2 regions of the Nocardioides sp. P5_C9_2 genome follow, and region 2 is predicted to be linked to the other one. Evidence: riboswitches for the same ligand, from Rfam matches in the RefSeq annotation. Region 2 holds a riboswitch; the other holds the start of a gene.

Region 1 (3,925 bases), on a different contig from region 2:
CCGGGGCTGCTCGCGGGCCCGTCCACGGAAGCACCGCCGCGGGCGCGAGGAGATCACCCGTGYGGGGTGAGCCCGTCGTCGGGAGCCGCCCGGCGCGTGGCCCGGACGACGACGTCGTGCAGCTCTCCCGCTCCGTCGCCCACCGCCCGGACCGGCTCGTCCGCGCTGACGACCTCCCAGAGCGTCGGGTCGAGGCGGCCGACCACGCTCGCGGCGGTGACGGTCGCCTGCTCGGGAGGCCGTCGGTCGCCGCGGCCGTGCGCGTGACCGTCCTGCGGCTCGTGTGCGTGCCCGTGCCCGTGTCCGTGCCCGCCACCGGGCTCCTGGAGGTGGCCGACGACGAGCAGGGTCCCGCCCGGCGCGACCCAGGTGGCGAGGCGCTCGTAGAACGCCAGCTGGGGCATGGCGGGGTGCGCGTAGTGCGTGGTCACCAGGTCGTACTGCTGCGGCGGCTCCCAGGTGTCCAGGTCGGCGCGGACCCACGTGACCCGCACACCGGGCGACGCGTCCGCCACACGGTCGGCGGCCCGGGTCAGTGCCTGCTGCGAGATGTCGGCCGCGGTGACCTGCCAGCCGTGCTCGGCCAGCCAGATCGCCTCGGCGCCCTCGCCGCACCCGGCGTCCAGCGCCGTGCCCGGTACCAGGCCGGCCGTGCCGGAGGCGACGTACGGGTTGGCGGGCACGGGCGGACGTCCGTCCTCCGCGCCGACCTCCCGCCAGTGGGACTCCCAGTAGTCGGCGTCGAAGTCGTGCGTCATCGTGCCAGCCTGGGGCGTGCCGGACCGCGGGGCAAGCGGCGGGTCCGGATCAGTGGGTGAGCTTGAGTCCGACCACACAGCCGACGAGCCCGACGATCAGCGCCACCTTGACCAGGCTCGCCGGCTCGGCCCCCGTGGCCATCCCGAAGCCCACCGTGATCGCCGCGCCGATGCCGACCCACACGGCGTAGGCCGTCCCGATCGGCAGGGTGCGCATCGCGTAGGCCAGTCCGCCCATGCTCAGCACGAGACCGACGACGAAGACCACGGACGGGACGGGACGCGAGAACCCCTCGGAGCGACCCAGGGCCACGGCCCACAAGGCCTCCAGCACCCCGGACACGACGAGCACGATCCATGCCATGACGACCTCCATGAGGCCGTCTTGTCGCTGTCCGGGTACGGCTCCCTCGTCCGGCGAGCCGGGTCGGCTCGCCGCCGAGGCTACCCGCCGTGCGCCGTCGGCCCGGAATAGGCGCCCGGCGAGCGGGGTTGCCGCCACATGACCGACGAGCAGGCTCGAGCGACCATCGGCCTCACCGGCCTCGCGACCATGGGGCGCAACCTGGCCCGCAACATCGCCCGGAACGGCCACACCATCGCGGTGCACAACCGCACGACCGCACGGACGACCGCGCTGCTGGACGGCTACGGCGACGAGGGTGACTTCGTCGGGACCGAGTCGCTGGAGGAGCTGGTCGCCGCGATCGCCCGGCCCCGCGCGATCGTCATCATGGTGAAGGCCGGCGAGGCCACCGACGCGGTGATCGACGAGCTGGTGCCCCTGCTGGACGAGGACGACATCGTCGTCGACGCCGGCAACGCGCACTTCACCGACACGATCCGCCGTCAGGAGGCGCTGGCCGAGAAGGGCCTGCACTTCGTCGGCATGGGCGTCTCGGGCGGCGAGGAGGGCGCGCTCAACGGCCCGTCCATCATGGTCGGCGGCTCCGAGCACGCCTACGAGCGGCTGCGCCCGGTGGTCGAGTCGATCGCCGCGGTCGTCGACGGCACCCCGTGCTGCGCCCATGTCGGTCCCGACGGCGCCGGTCACTTCGTGAAGATGGTGCACAACGGCATCGAGTACGCCGACATGCAGCTCATCGCGGAGTCCTACGACCTGCTGCGCTCGGTGCTCGGCCTGGAGCCCGCGCAGGTGGCCGACATCTTCGAGGAGTGGAACGGCGGCGACCTCGAGTCGTTCCTCATCGAGATGACCGCCGACGTGCTGCGCCACACCGACGCCGCGACCGGACAGGCGTTCGTCGACGTGGTGCGCGACGCCGCCGAGCAGAAGGGCACCGGCCGCTGGACCGTGCAGAACGCCCTCGAGCTCGGCGTGCCGGTCACCRGCATCGCCGAGGCGACCTTCGCGCGCTCGCTCTCGGGCCACACCGAGCAGCGCGCCGCGGCCCGCGAGGTCTTCACCACCGACCCGGAGACGCAGCGCGTCGAGGTCGACCGCGACGTCTTCGTCGACCAGGTGCGCGCGGCGCTGTACGCCTCCAAGGTGGTCGCCTACGCCCAGGGGTTCGACCAGGTCGCGGCCGGCGCCGAGGCGCACGGCTGGGACATCGACCTCGGCGAGGTCGCCACCATCTGGCGTGGCGGCTGCATCATCCGGGCGCAGTTCCTCGACCGGATCAAGGAGGCGTACGCCGACGAGCCGGACCTCACCACCCTGCTCACCACGCCGTACTTCGCGGACGCCGTCAAGGACGGCGTGGACGCCTGGCGCGAGGTGGTCGCGACGGCGGCGCGCGGCGGCGTGCCGACCCCGGCGTTCTCCTCGTCGCTGGCCTACTTCGACGGCCTGCGGCGCGACCGGCTGCCGGCGGCGCTCATCCAGGCGCTGCGCGACAACTTCGGCGCGCACACCTACGAGCGGGTCGACCGGGACGGCACGTTCCACACCCGGTGGGCCGAGGACGACCGCGCCGAGGAGTCGGCGGGCTGATCGTCGCTCAGTCGAAGAGGATGACCTGGCGGATCGCGTGCCCGTCGGCGAGCTGGTCCATGCCCTCGTTGATGTCCTCGAGGGCGACGTGCGACGACACCAGGTGCTCGACCGGAAGACGTCCGGCGCGCCACAGGTCGGCGAAGACGGGGATGTCGCGGCTGGGGACGGCCGACCCGAGGTAGCTGCCGATGATGGTGCGCCCCTGGGCGACCAGCGCGAGCGGCGAGACGGTGGCCGTGTCGTCGGGGGCGGGCAGCCCCACCGTGACGGTCCGCCCGCCGGGGGCGGTGAGGTCGATCGCCGCCTCGAAGGCGCGGGCGCGTCCGACGCACTCGATCACGACCTCCGCGGTGAGCCCCTGCTCGACCGCCTCGGCGGGCGTCAGCGCGTCGTGGGCGCCCAGCCGCCGGGCGGCCTCGAGCTTCTCCGGGAGGGTGTCGACGCCGACGACGCGTACGCCGTCCTGGGCGAGCGCGGTGAGCACCGCGGCCATGCCCACTCCCCCGAGACCCACGACGGCGACGGTCTGGCCCGGTGTCGGCCGACCGGCGTTGAGGACCGCGCCACCCCCCGTGAGCACGGCGCACCCGAGCACCGCGGCGACCTCGGCGGGCACGTCGTCGTCCACCGCGACGACCGAGGTCTCGTGGACCACCGCGTGGTCTGCGAAGCCCGAGACGCCGAGGTGGTGGAAGACGTCGGCGCCCTCCCGGTGCAACCTGCGGGCGCCGCCGATGAGGTGCCCGGCGTTGTTGGCCGCGCTGCCCGGGACGCACGGGGCGAGCCCGTCGGTGGCGCAGGCGGGGCACTCACCGCACCGGGGCAGGAACGTCATCACCACGCGGGTGCCGACCGGGACCGTCGCACCGGGCCCGGCCTCCACGACCCGGCCCGCGGCCTCGTGCCCGAGCAGCATCGGGACCGGGCGCACCCGGTTGCCGTCGACGACCGACAGGTCGGAGTGGCACAGGCCCGCAGCCTCCACCCGCACGAGCAGCTCGCCGGGCCCGGGCGGGTCCAGCTCGAGCTCACTGATGGTCAGGGGACGCGAGTCGGCGTACGGGCGCGAGGCCCCGATCGACTCCAGGACGGCTCCACGGATCAGCATGGGGTCACTGTGCCGCACGCGACCGGGGCCGACGCGATCAGTCCAGCACGACCAGCGGGTCGCCCTCCTGGACGACGTCGCCGGGGGTGACCTTGATGG
Region 2 (8,665 bases):
ACGTCGCCGACGTCCTGGCCGCGACCGCCGATACACCGGCGATGCCGTGGTCCGCCGTGCGGCGGCGGATGCTCGACCATGGCCTCGAGATGACGACCTGCGACTTCACCGGGCTCTGGGCGGCCGTCGACACACCCGAGGGAGTGCGGGCCCTGGAGCGGGTGATGTGGCATCGGTACGGGCCGAAGCCGACCGACCAGATCATTGCCCGGACCGTCAACCGGCGGATCTCGGGGCCCCTGACCCGCCAGCTGCTGCGGACCGGGCTCAGCCCGCATGTCGCGACGTTGCTGGCCTTCGCCACCACGCTCCTCGCGTCCGGCCTGATCGCGGTCGGCGACTGGTGGGCCATGGCCGCGGGCGGGCTCGGCGTCCTGCTCGGCTCCGCGCTCGACGGCGTCGACGGCGAGCTGGCGCGAGTAAGCGGCCGAGCCTCGCGCCGCGGCGCCGCGCTCGACACGTTGCTGGACCGCTACGCCGACCTCGCTGTGGTGGTCGGCCTGGTCATCGGCGCCGGCCACGCGGAGACCGCCTGGGCCTGGGGGTTCGCCGCCGGGTGCGGCTGCCTGCTGATCTCCTACGTCCACGCGGTGGGCCGCGACACCGACGTGCGGTTGCTCTTCCGGCGCGAGGTCCGGTTGCTGATCTTCGCCCTGGCGGCGATCAGCGGCCTACCGCTGTGGGGGCTGGCGATCGTCGCCGTCGCGGCCAACCTCGACACGGCGCGCGGCGTGGTGCTGCTCCTGCGAGCGATGCACACCTGATGCCAGCCGACCTCGAGGTCGGACTCGAGGGTGCCCCACCCCGCCGCCTGTCGGGCACTGCCCTCGTCTCATCTAGCCGATGAGACGACTTCGTCAAAAGGAAGGCGCCGGTGGATCTGGGTCGGCGGGTCAATAGACAAGGACGGTACGAGGCGCGCGTTGCTCTCCCCGGGCTCTTCGCCGGTGGGATCAGTTGGTCTCTGCGATCTGCTTGATTGCGGCGAGGGTCGTGGGGATCCCCGCATGGGCTTGCCGGGTGCGGTCCTCGATCTCGTCCATGGCCCTGTCACCGAACTTGTCCGCAAACATCATCAGTCCGTCCGGGAGGAACTCCCAGGTCTCGGTCAGCCGCGTTCCCGCTCCCACCGACTCGAAGGTGAAGCCCCACCGCACGAACGCCCCACCCACGACCCAGGCGAACTCCCTGCCGCGGTCGGCTGCGACCACCTGGGACCGGGTTTCCCAGGTGCGGTTCGGGAGCTCGTTGCGGCCGGTGAACCAGGCGCCGACCCGACCCGCGTCCGCCTCGTCGTCCCACCAGCACGCCGTACAGACCGGGCTCCACTCACCGGTCCGCGTGATGTCACTGACCAGGTCGTAGACCGCCTCGGGGGTGGCCGCCACGATCACCGCCTCCTGGTGGGTCCTCGACTCCGACTGCGTCATCCGCGCTCACTCCTCTGTCGCCGGCTGCCACCGTGCCAGTCCTCCTGCTTGCCGACGGCGCCGGGCTCAACGCCGAAGCCGACCAGTTGAGGTTGCTCGCGCAGGCTGCGCTTGAGCTCGGCGAAGCCGGGGAACCGGGCCAGCCCGACCACGTGGTCCCACAGCTCCCCGGCCCGGTCGGGCTCGGGGAGGCGGCTGATGACGGGGCCGAAGAACGCCACACCGTCCGGGGGTTCGAAGTGGATGATGGGCGTGCCGACGTCCCTTCCGGTCAGTGCGAGGGCCTCGTCACCGTCCGCGCGGATCGCGGCGTCCCACGAGGTGTCGTCGAGTGCGTCGGCCAGCTGGGTGGGCAGGCCCACCTCGGTCAGGATGGGCTCGAGGAACTGACGGGTGCCGTGTCGCTCACGGTCCGCCCCTTCGTCCGCGGGGTCGGTGGGAGGCGCGTCGAAGATGTGTGCCCCGAGCGCCGCTTGGAGCGAGTCCACGGCCTGGCTGCCGTGCTCCTGCCGCGCGCGGGCCACCGCGCGCAACAGGCGCAGTCCGTCGTTGTGCCCCGCCTCGTACTCGGGCGGGAAGTGGGCGTCGTAGTCGATGTGCTCGTTGATCAGCCGCAGCGAGATGAACCGCCAGTCCACCGACAGGTCGCGTTCGGCCTGCACCATCCGGATCCACTTGCTGGTCAGCCAGCAGAAGGGGCACACCGGATCGAAGTAGAAGCGGATGTCAGCGGAAGTCATGGATCGACACTATGGCGCGGACTGCAAAGTGGAGCTGCCGAACGCCGACGTGGGCGCTGACGCGATCACTGAGACGAGGTCCAAGCGTGGCGTCGGTCCAACCCGAGATCAGTCCGACCAAGGCCGTTGGTGTGCTGCGTCCATTCATCGCGATCGGCGTGGGTAGCACCGATCGTCCGAACCGGGATCTCATGGACGGCTGAGTCGGCGCCATCCGCCTTGCCTGTTGTTGGCGACGATCTCACTCAGGATGTCCTGCAGGGCATCCCGGTTGATCTCATCGTGTTCGTAGATCTGGATCGCCCGGGCGGTCGCGTTTCCCCGTCCTTGGTTGATGAGCCCTTGGGGGTCGGTGACGGTCGGATCGTAGAGGAAGAGGTTGACATGGTCTTTCGTCGCCAGCAGGGCGCAGACATTGCCGTCGAGGACGAAGTAGGGCTGCACGGTTCGCTTGATCGTTTCCTTGATCTCGGGGTCCGTGGCCCAGATCGTTTCGCGGAGCTCCTCGCATATCGACTGTTGCCACGAGGGCAGCTGGGCGAGGTAGGCATCGACTCCAGGATGTGCTCGTCCCGTCATGATCGGATTGTGACAGGAGCGGGCCTCTCCGGCTCCAGCTCTCCGGCCAGCCAGGAGTCCTGGTGGACCGCATCCAGACCATGTCGGGGCGCCTGAGTTGTTGCACTGGCGGGGACTCGGAGGTGTCCCCTTCCGACGCCTGTCGGCGTAGCTCGGAACGTCCTTCCACGCCGGTGACACCGCGCATCCGTCATCCTTGTCACGTGGGCTCCGCGAAGTACTACGGACGTCTCGTCCGGGACCTCGATGGGTGGATCTCGGCGTCACAACCGGCGCCGGGGCGCATTCGAGTGTCGGTCCCGCAAGCCGGGCGCGGACACCGAAGAGCTTCATGGTCGGCCCGGACCCGTCCTGCGTCGGTGACGACCGCGATGCGTCCGAAGGACGACGCACGGCGCGCGCCGAGCTTGAGGTCCTCCCACACCGCTTCTCCCTCGTACTCGTCGAACTCCGGGCCGAGGACGTAGACGAGGCGCACCCTGCCGTGTTCGGCGATGCGTAGGCTTGCCCGAGCCCGGCATGATCGTGCTGGCCCGGACGAGGTGCGTCGTGCCCGGCAGGACAAGACGACGCAGAAGGAGTCTGTCGTGTCTTGCTGCAGGGCGGATCGTGGCGTCGCTCATTCGAGGGCGTCGTCGAGGTGAACGCTCCACGGGCCAGTCGTGACGCCGACGGCGCGTTGCTCCCGCGGCAGATGTACGCGGCTCTCGAGGAGTACACCTACCTCAACCAGGCATCCCTGGGGCTCGTGCCCCGCCCGACCATCGAGGCGATGACGCGGTTCCTCGAGGAGGTCGGCCAGTACGGCAACGTCCGACTGTCCGACGACGCCGAGGCAAGAGTCCTGGACGGCGTACGGCAGGCCGCAGCATCGCTGTTCGACGCCCCGCCTGGATCGATCGCGGTGCTGGCTGGGGCGAGCGAAGGGCTGGGGCAGCTTGCCGCGGCCCTTGCCTCGGGACTGAGGTCGAACGCACCCGAGGTCGTGCTGGTGACCACCGACTTCCCCAGCGTCACGTACCCGTGGCTCGCCGCCAGTGGTCGGAGCCATGCCACGCCACCTGTCCTCCGCTGGGTCGTCGACGAGCCCGGCAGCGATCTCACCGACGGGCTCATCGCAGCGGTGAACGAGCGGACCGGCGTCGTGTGCGTGAGCGCGGTGCAGTACGCGACCGGCACGAGGATCGACGTCGCCGCCGTGGCCCGCGCAGCGCACATGGTGGGGGCCCGTGTCGTCGTCGATGTGACCCAGCTTGCGGGTGCCGCCCCGGTGAGCATGAGGGACTGGGGCGTCGATGCCCTCGTGTGCAGCGGGTACAAGTGGCTCTCGGCCCACGGCGGCGTCGCCCTCGCCGCGCTGGACGCCGACCTGGCCGAGCTCGTGCCTCCGGTGGTGGGATGGATGGGGGCTGAGGATCCCTTCGACTTCACCGCGACGGACCTCAGACTGGCCTCTGGCGCCCGCCGCTACGAGTTGTCCACGATGTCGTACGCCTCTGCCGTCGGGCTGCAGCACTCCATCGACCTGCTCAGCAGCGCAGGTATCCCCGCGCTCGCCGATCACTCACGCCTCCTGGCCCACGAGCTCGTCGACCTCGTGGCCCCGTCCGGCTGGTACCCGTTCCGTCGAGCAGGGGACCCAGCCGCCAGCCACCACCTCATCTCGTTGCGACACCCCCGCGCTTCGGGACGCGACGTCCAGGCAGCACTGGCTCGAGACCACCTGGTCTTCACCAGCTCACGAGTCGGCGGCATCCGCGTGTCCCYGCACGGTTACAACACCAGTGACGTCCTCCACGCGCTCGCCAGGGCGCTGACCCGCGTCACCTGAGCTCGCCGCGACGCGGAACCAACGGCTGACCGGCCCGCGCGGAGAAGCACCACCTCGGCGGCGCAGGAGCCACACGAGGTCTAGGTGTTGGCGATCAGGAGTCAGCGGATCGGTGTCGGCGCCCTGGCCGAAGCCGCGGCGGCTGGTCCCTCGAGAGCCCGGGCGATCGAGTTCGTCCGCCCCGCCGCGACCAATGACCTGGTGGGAGACCCGGAGTGGGAGCCGGTCATCGACGCTGTCGGCAGGTTCGCCGACGCCCTGGTCCAGCGGCCCGCCTCGAAGTCTCGTTTCCAGCGCTGAGGAGGCTCATCAGGCACCGGGACGTTTCGTACGGACGGACAACCAGGCCGACAGTGCTTGAAGTGTGAAGGCTCGCGGTGAGGTCTCTGGTTGACGTGGGCGAGCGACCGGTGCTGGGCGTCCCGCCATGACTTGCTCGTGGTCATCCGGTGGATGCGCGCAGCGGGATGCGACCGTTCCCGCGCCTACCAGCGGCCGGTCCGGCGCGGTCGAAGTGAGGTGATGGAGCGCAACCGGAGTGCGCCCCACCAGAGACCTGAGCCGTAGGCGAGGTCGTCGAGGCGGCGTCCGGCGAGCAGGATCCAGAGCGGCAGGTCCTTGTCCGTCCTCTCCGTGACCGCGACCCAGGTGTCGACCACCAGCGCCGTCACGACGGCACGGCGTACGTGCGCAGAGGGCAGGGCAAGCAGCGCGACAGGCCACCAGTGCCTCAGCAGCAATGCCGACTCCTGGCGGACCGCCCATCCGACGCCCCGCACCGACATGTCGACGGCCACCCGGGTCCGAGTGAACCCCTCGACCCCCTGCGGCAACGCCCGGTGCACCGATCGGGCGGCGGCGACCACCCCGAAGGTGACGACGGGTGCGGACCACCGGTGGCGCAGCAGGGCCGCGGCGGCCGACACGGCCATCACGGGCGACAGGACCGCCGGTGCGGTGCGCGACCCGTGGCGCTGTGCCAGGGTGGCTCCGCCCGACCCGTAGACGAACTTGCGTCCCAGCCACCCGCGGACAGTTCCCCGCACGTCGTGGTGCGCGGTCACCTCGGGCGCGTAGCGCACCCGGTGCCCCCGCGCGGTGAGGCGCCACACCAGGTCGACGTCCTCCCCGACCCGCATCGCGGCATCGAAACCGTCCCCCAGCAGGGAGGCTCGCGCGACCAGGCACGCGCTGGGCAGCCACGCGACCGCTGCTCCCGGGCGGACCGAGCCGGGCCGGTCGCCGAGCGTGAGGGAGGACGCGACGGCGTCGTACCGCTCGAACCAGCGAGGGTGCTCCGCGCGTGCGCGACCCATGATCCTGGGTGCCACGAGCGCCACGGACGGATCCGCCAGGTGCTGCGTCAGTCGAAGCAGGTCCGTCGACGTGACCTCGACGTCGGAGTCGACGAAGCCGACGAGCGGGGTCGTCACCGCGGCCAGGCCCGCGTTGCGAGCCGCGGCCGGCCCGACGTTGATGGGCAGCGGGACCAGACGGGCGCCGTGTCGCCGGGCGACCTCGGCCACCGGTGCGGGGTCCTCAGAGGCATCGTCGACGACGATGACCATCAGCGGTGCCAGGGAGGCCAGGCACCGGTCCAGCTGTTCCGGTCGGTCGCGTACCGGTACGACGACGCTGAGCTCCTGGGGGGACGCGGGGTTCGTGGAGGCGACGACCGGATGGGCGAGGTTCGTGTCGAGCAGCCGGCCGGCCAGCTGGGCGGAGACCGTGTCGGTGACGGTGACCCCGCGGTCGATGAGATGTGCCGCGGCGGCGGGAGCCAGTCGCAACGCGGTGATCGGCGACCCGCCGATGAGGGTGCGACCCGAGTCGAGGCTCAGCGTCCGCTCATCCATGGCCACCCGGAAGCCGACGGGCAGCGGCTCGGTCATCCGCTGAACCCTCCGTCGGCGTGGAGCACGGTGCCGTTGACGACGCCACCGGCTGGTGAGACGCAGAAAGCGATGGCGGCCGCGATCTCGGCGGGGTCGATGACGCGGCGGATGAGCTGGTGGCTGACGAGCTCGTCAGTGGGGACGTCGTACAGAGCGGCGGTCGCGCGCAGCATGTCGGTGTTCGTGGACCCCGGGGAGACAACGCTGGCGGTGATGCCGGTGCCGACGAGATCGGCAGCGAGACCCTTGACCATCCCGACGACGGCGTGCTTGGCGGCGTTGTAGGCGGCCATCCGAAACAGTCCGTGGGTGCCGGCAGCGGAAGCCACGGCCACGAACCGGCATTCCTGGGGGAGAGGGCCGGCGAGCATGGCGGGCACGGTGGCAGCAGCCGTGTTCCAGACTCCCTTGGCCACGACGTCCCACAGGGTCTGCAGCTCGTCGTCTGGCGTTTCCCAGAGCGGCCTGCCCCCGTGGATGACGCCCGCCGCGGCAACAGCGGCATCAATACGTCCCCATCGCCGTACGCCCTCGGCGACCGACTCCTCCAAGGCACGGCGATCGCGCACGTCGACCACCCGGCTCATGACCTGGTCACCGTGCGCGGCCGAGATCGCCGCGAGCTGCTCCCTCGTGGCCAGCGGCGGTCCCTCACAGGAGTCGAGCGCCATGACATGCCAGCCATCGGCCACGAGGCGGTCGACCGTCGCCGCACCGATGCCGCGAGCGGCGCCTGTCACGACCGCGACGCGACTCACCCTGCCTCGACCGCTGCGGCCTGTCGAGAGGTCTGCTTGACCACCTCGTCCACCATGCGCACAAACAGTTTCGCTCCTTCGGCGCCGCTGGCTCCGGTGGGATCACCCAGCACTCCATTGGGTGAGACCGCAGCAACGCCGCCTTGCCTCATCAGGGACAGGATCTCGCGAATGGGACGTGTGTCGCCAGGTTCTGCCCTGTCGAGACGAACGGTCCAGGGACTGAGGTGCAGCATGAGAGAAGTCTCGGTGCGACCTGCGTGGAGGTCGAGGAACTCGGTCGCGCATGCCACCCAGCCGACGTTGTGCCCCTCCGAGATCACCTGCTCGACCGCCTTGGACAGGGCGGCTACGTTGCCGCCGTGGGCGTTGACGAACACCACGCGCTGGGCCCAGGTGCGCATCGAGCGGACAAGCTCGACCACTGTCAGACCAAGGACGTCGGTGCCGATGGACGTCGTCCCGGCGAACGACTGGTGCTCACCGCTCGACCCGTACGCGAGCGCCGGCGCCACCCATGCGTCCAGTCGTTCGGCCGCGGCGCGGGCGACGGCCGTCGCGATCACGGTGTCGGTGTCGAGGGGGAGGTGGGGCCCGTGCTGCTCGAGGGAACCCACCGGCACCAACACCAGGCCACCTTCCCGAGCGGCAGACGTGGTCGCTTCCTGCAGCAGCTTCATCGTGCTACCCCTCGGCCGCGACGTTCACGCCGACGGGACGGCCGGCTCCGAGCGCGCGGTGGAAACCGTCCGGGACCAGCAGGTGCTCCGGCGTCAGTTCCTCGAGCGAGGCGACTCCCAGCCCGAGGAGGGCGGAGTCGATGCCGGAGCGCAGTACGTCCAGGACGTTGCCGACGCCCTGCTCGCCGTTGGCGGCGAGGCCCCAGAGGTAGGCGCGGCCGATCATCACGGCGCGTGCGCCGAGGGCGACGGCCTTGACGACGTCGGAGCCGCGTCGGATGCCACCGTCCATGACGACGTCGAGGTCGTGCCCGACGGCGTCGGCGATCGGCTTCACCATCCGGATGGCCGCAGGGGTCCCGTCGAGGTTGTTGCCGCCGTGGTTGGAGACCGAGAGCGCGGCCACCCCGACGTCGCGGGCTCGGAGAGCGTCGTCGATGCGGCAGACGCCCTTGAGCATGAACGGTCTGCCGCCGCTGATCTGGGTCCACTGCTCGCGCATCCACGCGACGTCGTCCCACGACGGCGGCGGGGTGGTCATCCACTCGTAGTACGCGGTGAAGAACGTCGGCGCCTCGCCACCGGGCGGGGCCAGGTTGGGTGCGGTGAGGTCGGGGATCTGGCCCGTGCGGCCGAACTCCCACAGCCACCGGGGCTTGGTGGCGACCTTGGGGGCCATCCGGACCATCGTCTTGAGGTCGACCTTCTCGGGGATCTCGGGGCTGCCCCAGTCCCGGCCCATCGAGAAGGAC

The links. A riboswitch is a leader RNA that binds a small molecule or an ion and turns the genes downstream of it on or off. The one in region 2 is predicted to bind guanidine.
Region 1: another riboswitch for guanidine. It lies ahead of ACXJKL_RS07835 (DMT family transporter); the one in region 2 lies ahead of ACXJKL_RS02190 (aminotransferase class V-fold PLP-dependent enzyme).

What each region holds. Positions count from the first base shown of each region.
Region 1 is NZ_JBFUMD010000111.1:1,705-5,629, forward strand. It holds gene ACXJKL_RS07830 (class I SAM-dependent methyltransferase) at 54-758, opposite strand; gene ACXJKL_RS07835 (DMT family transporter) at 808-1,122, opposite strand; guanidine-III (ykkC-III) riboswitch at 1,133-1,197, opposite strand; gene gndA (NADP-dependent phosphogluconate dehydrogenase) at 1,261-2,715, shown strand; gene ACXJKL_RS07845 (zinc-binding dehydrogenase) at 2,723-3,826, opposite strand; gene ACXJKL_RS07850 (biotin/lipoyl-binding carrier protein) at 3,864-3,925, opposite strand, start outside.
Region 2 is NZ_JBFUMD010000020.1:8,038-16,702, forward strand. It holds gene ACXJKL_RS02165 (NTP transferase domain-containing protein) at 1-764, shown strand, start outside; gene ACXJKL_RS02170 (SRPBCC family protein) at 954-1,430, opposite strand; gene ACXJKL_RS02175 (mycothiol-dependent nitroreductase Rv2466c family protein) at 1,427-2,170, opposite strand; gene ACXJKL_RS02180 (DUF1801 domain-containing protein) at 2,360-2,749, opposite strand; gene ACXJKL_RS02185 (STAS/SEC14 domain-containing protein) at 2,970-3,245, opposite strand; guanidine-III (ykkC-III) riboswitch at 3,260-3,325, shown strand; gene ACXJKL_RS02190 (aminotransferase class V-fold PLP-dependent enzyme) at 3,390-4,580, shown strand; gene ACXJKL_RS02195 (hypothetical protein) at 4,668-4,880, shown strand; gene mftF (mycofactocin biosynthesis glycosyltransferase MftF) at 5,066-6,472, opposite strand; gene ACXJKL_RS02205 (mycofactocin-coupled SDR family oxidoreductase) at 6,469-7,215, opposite strand; gene mftE (mycofactocin biosynthesis peptidyl-dipeptidase MftE) at 7,230-7,913, opposite strand; partial or broken gene mftD (pre-mycofactocin synthase MftD) at 7,918-8,665, opposite strand, start outside.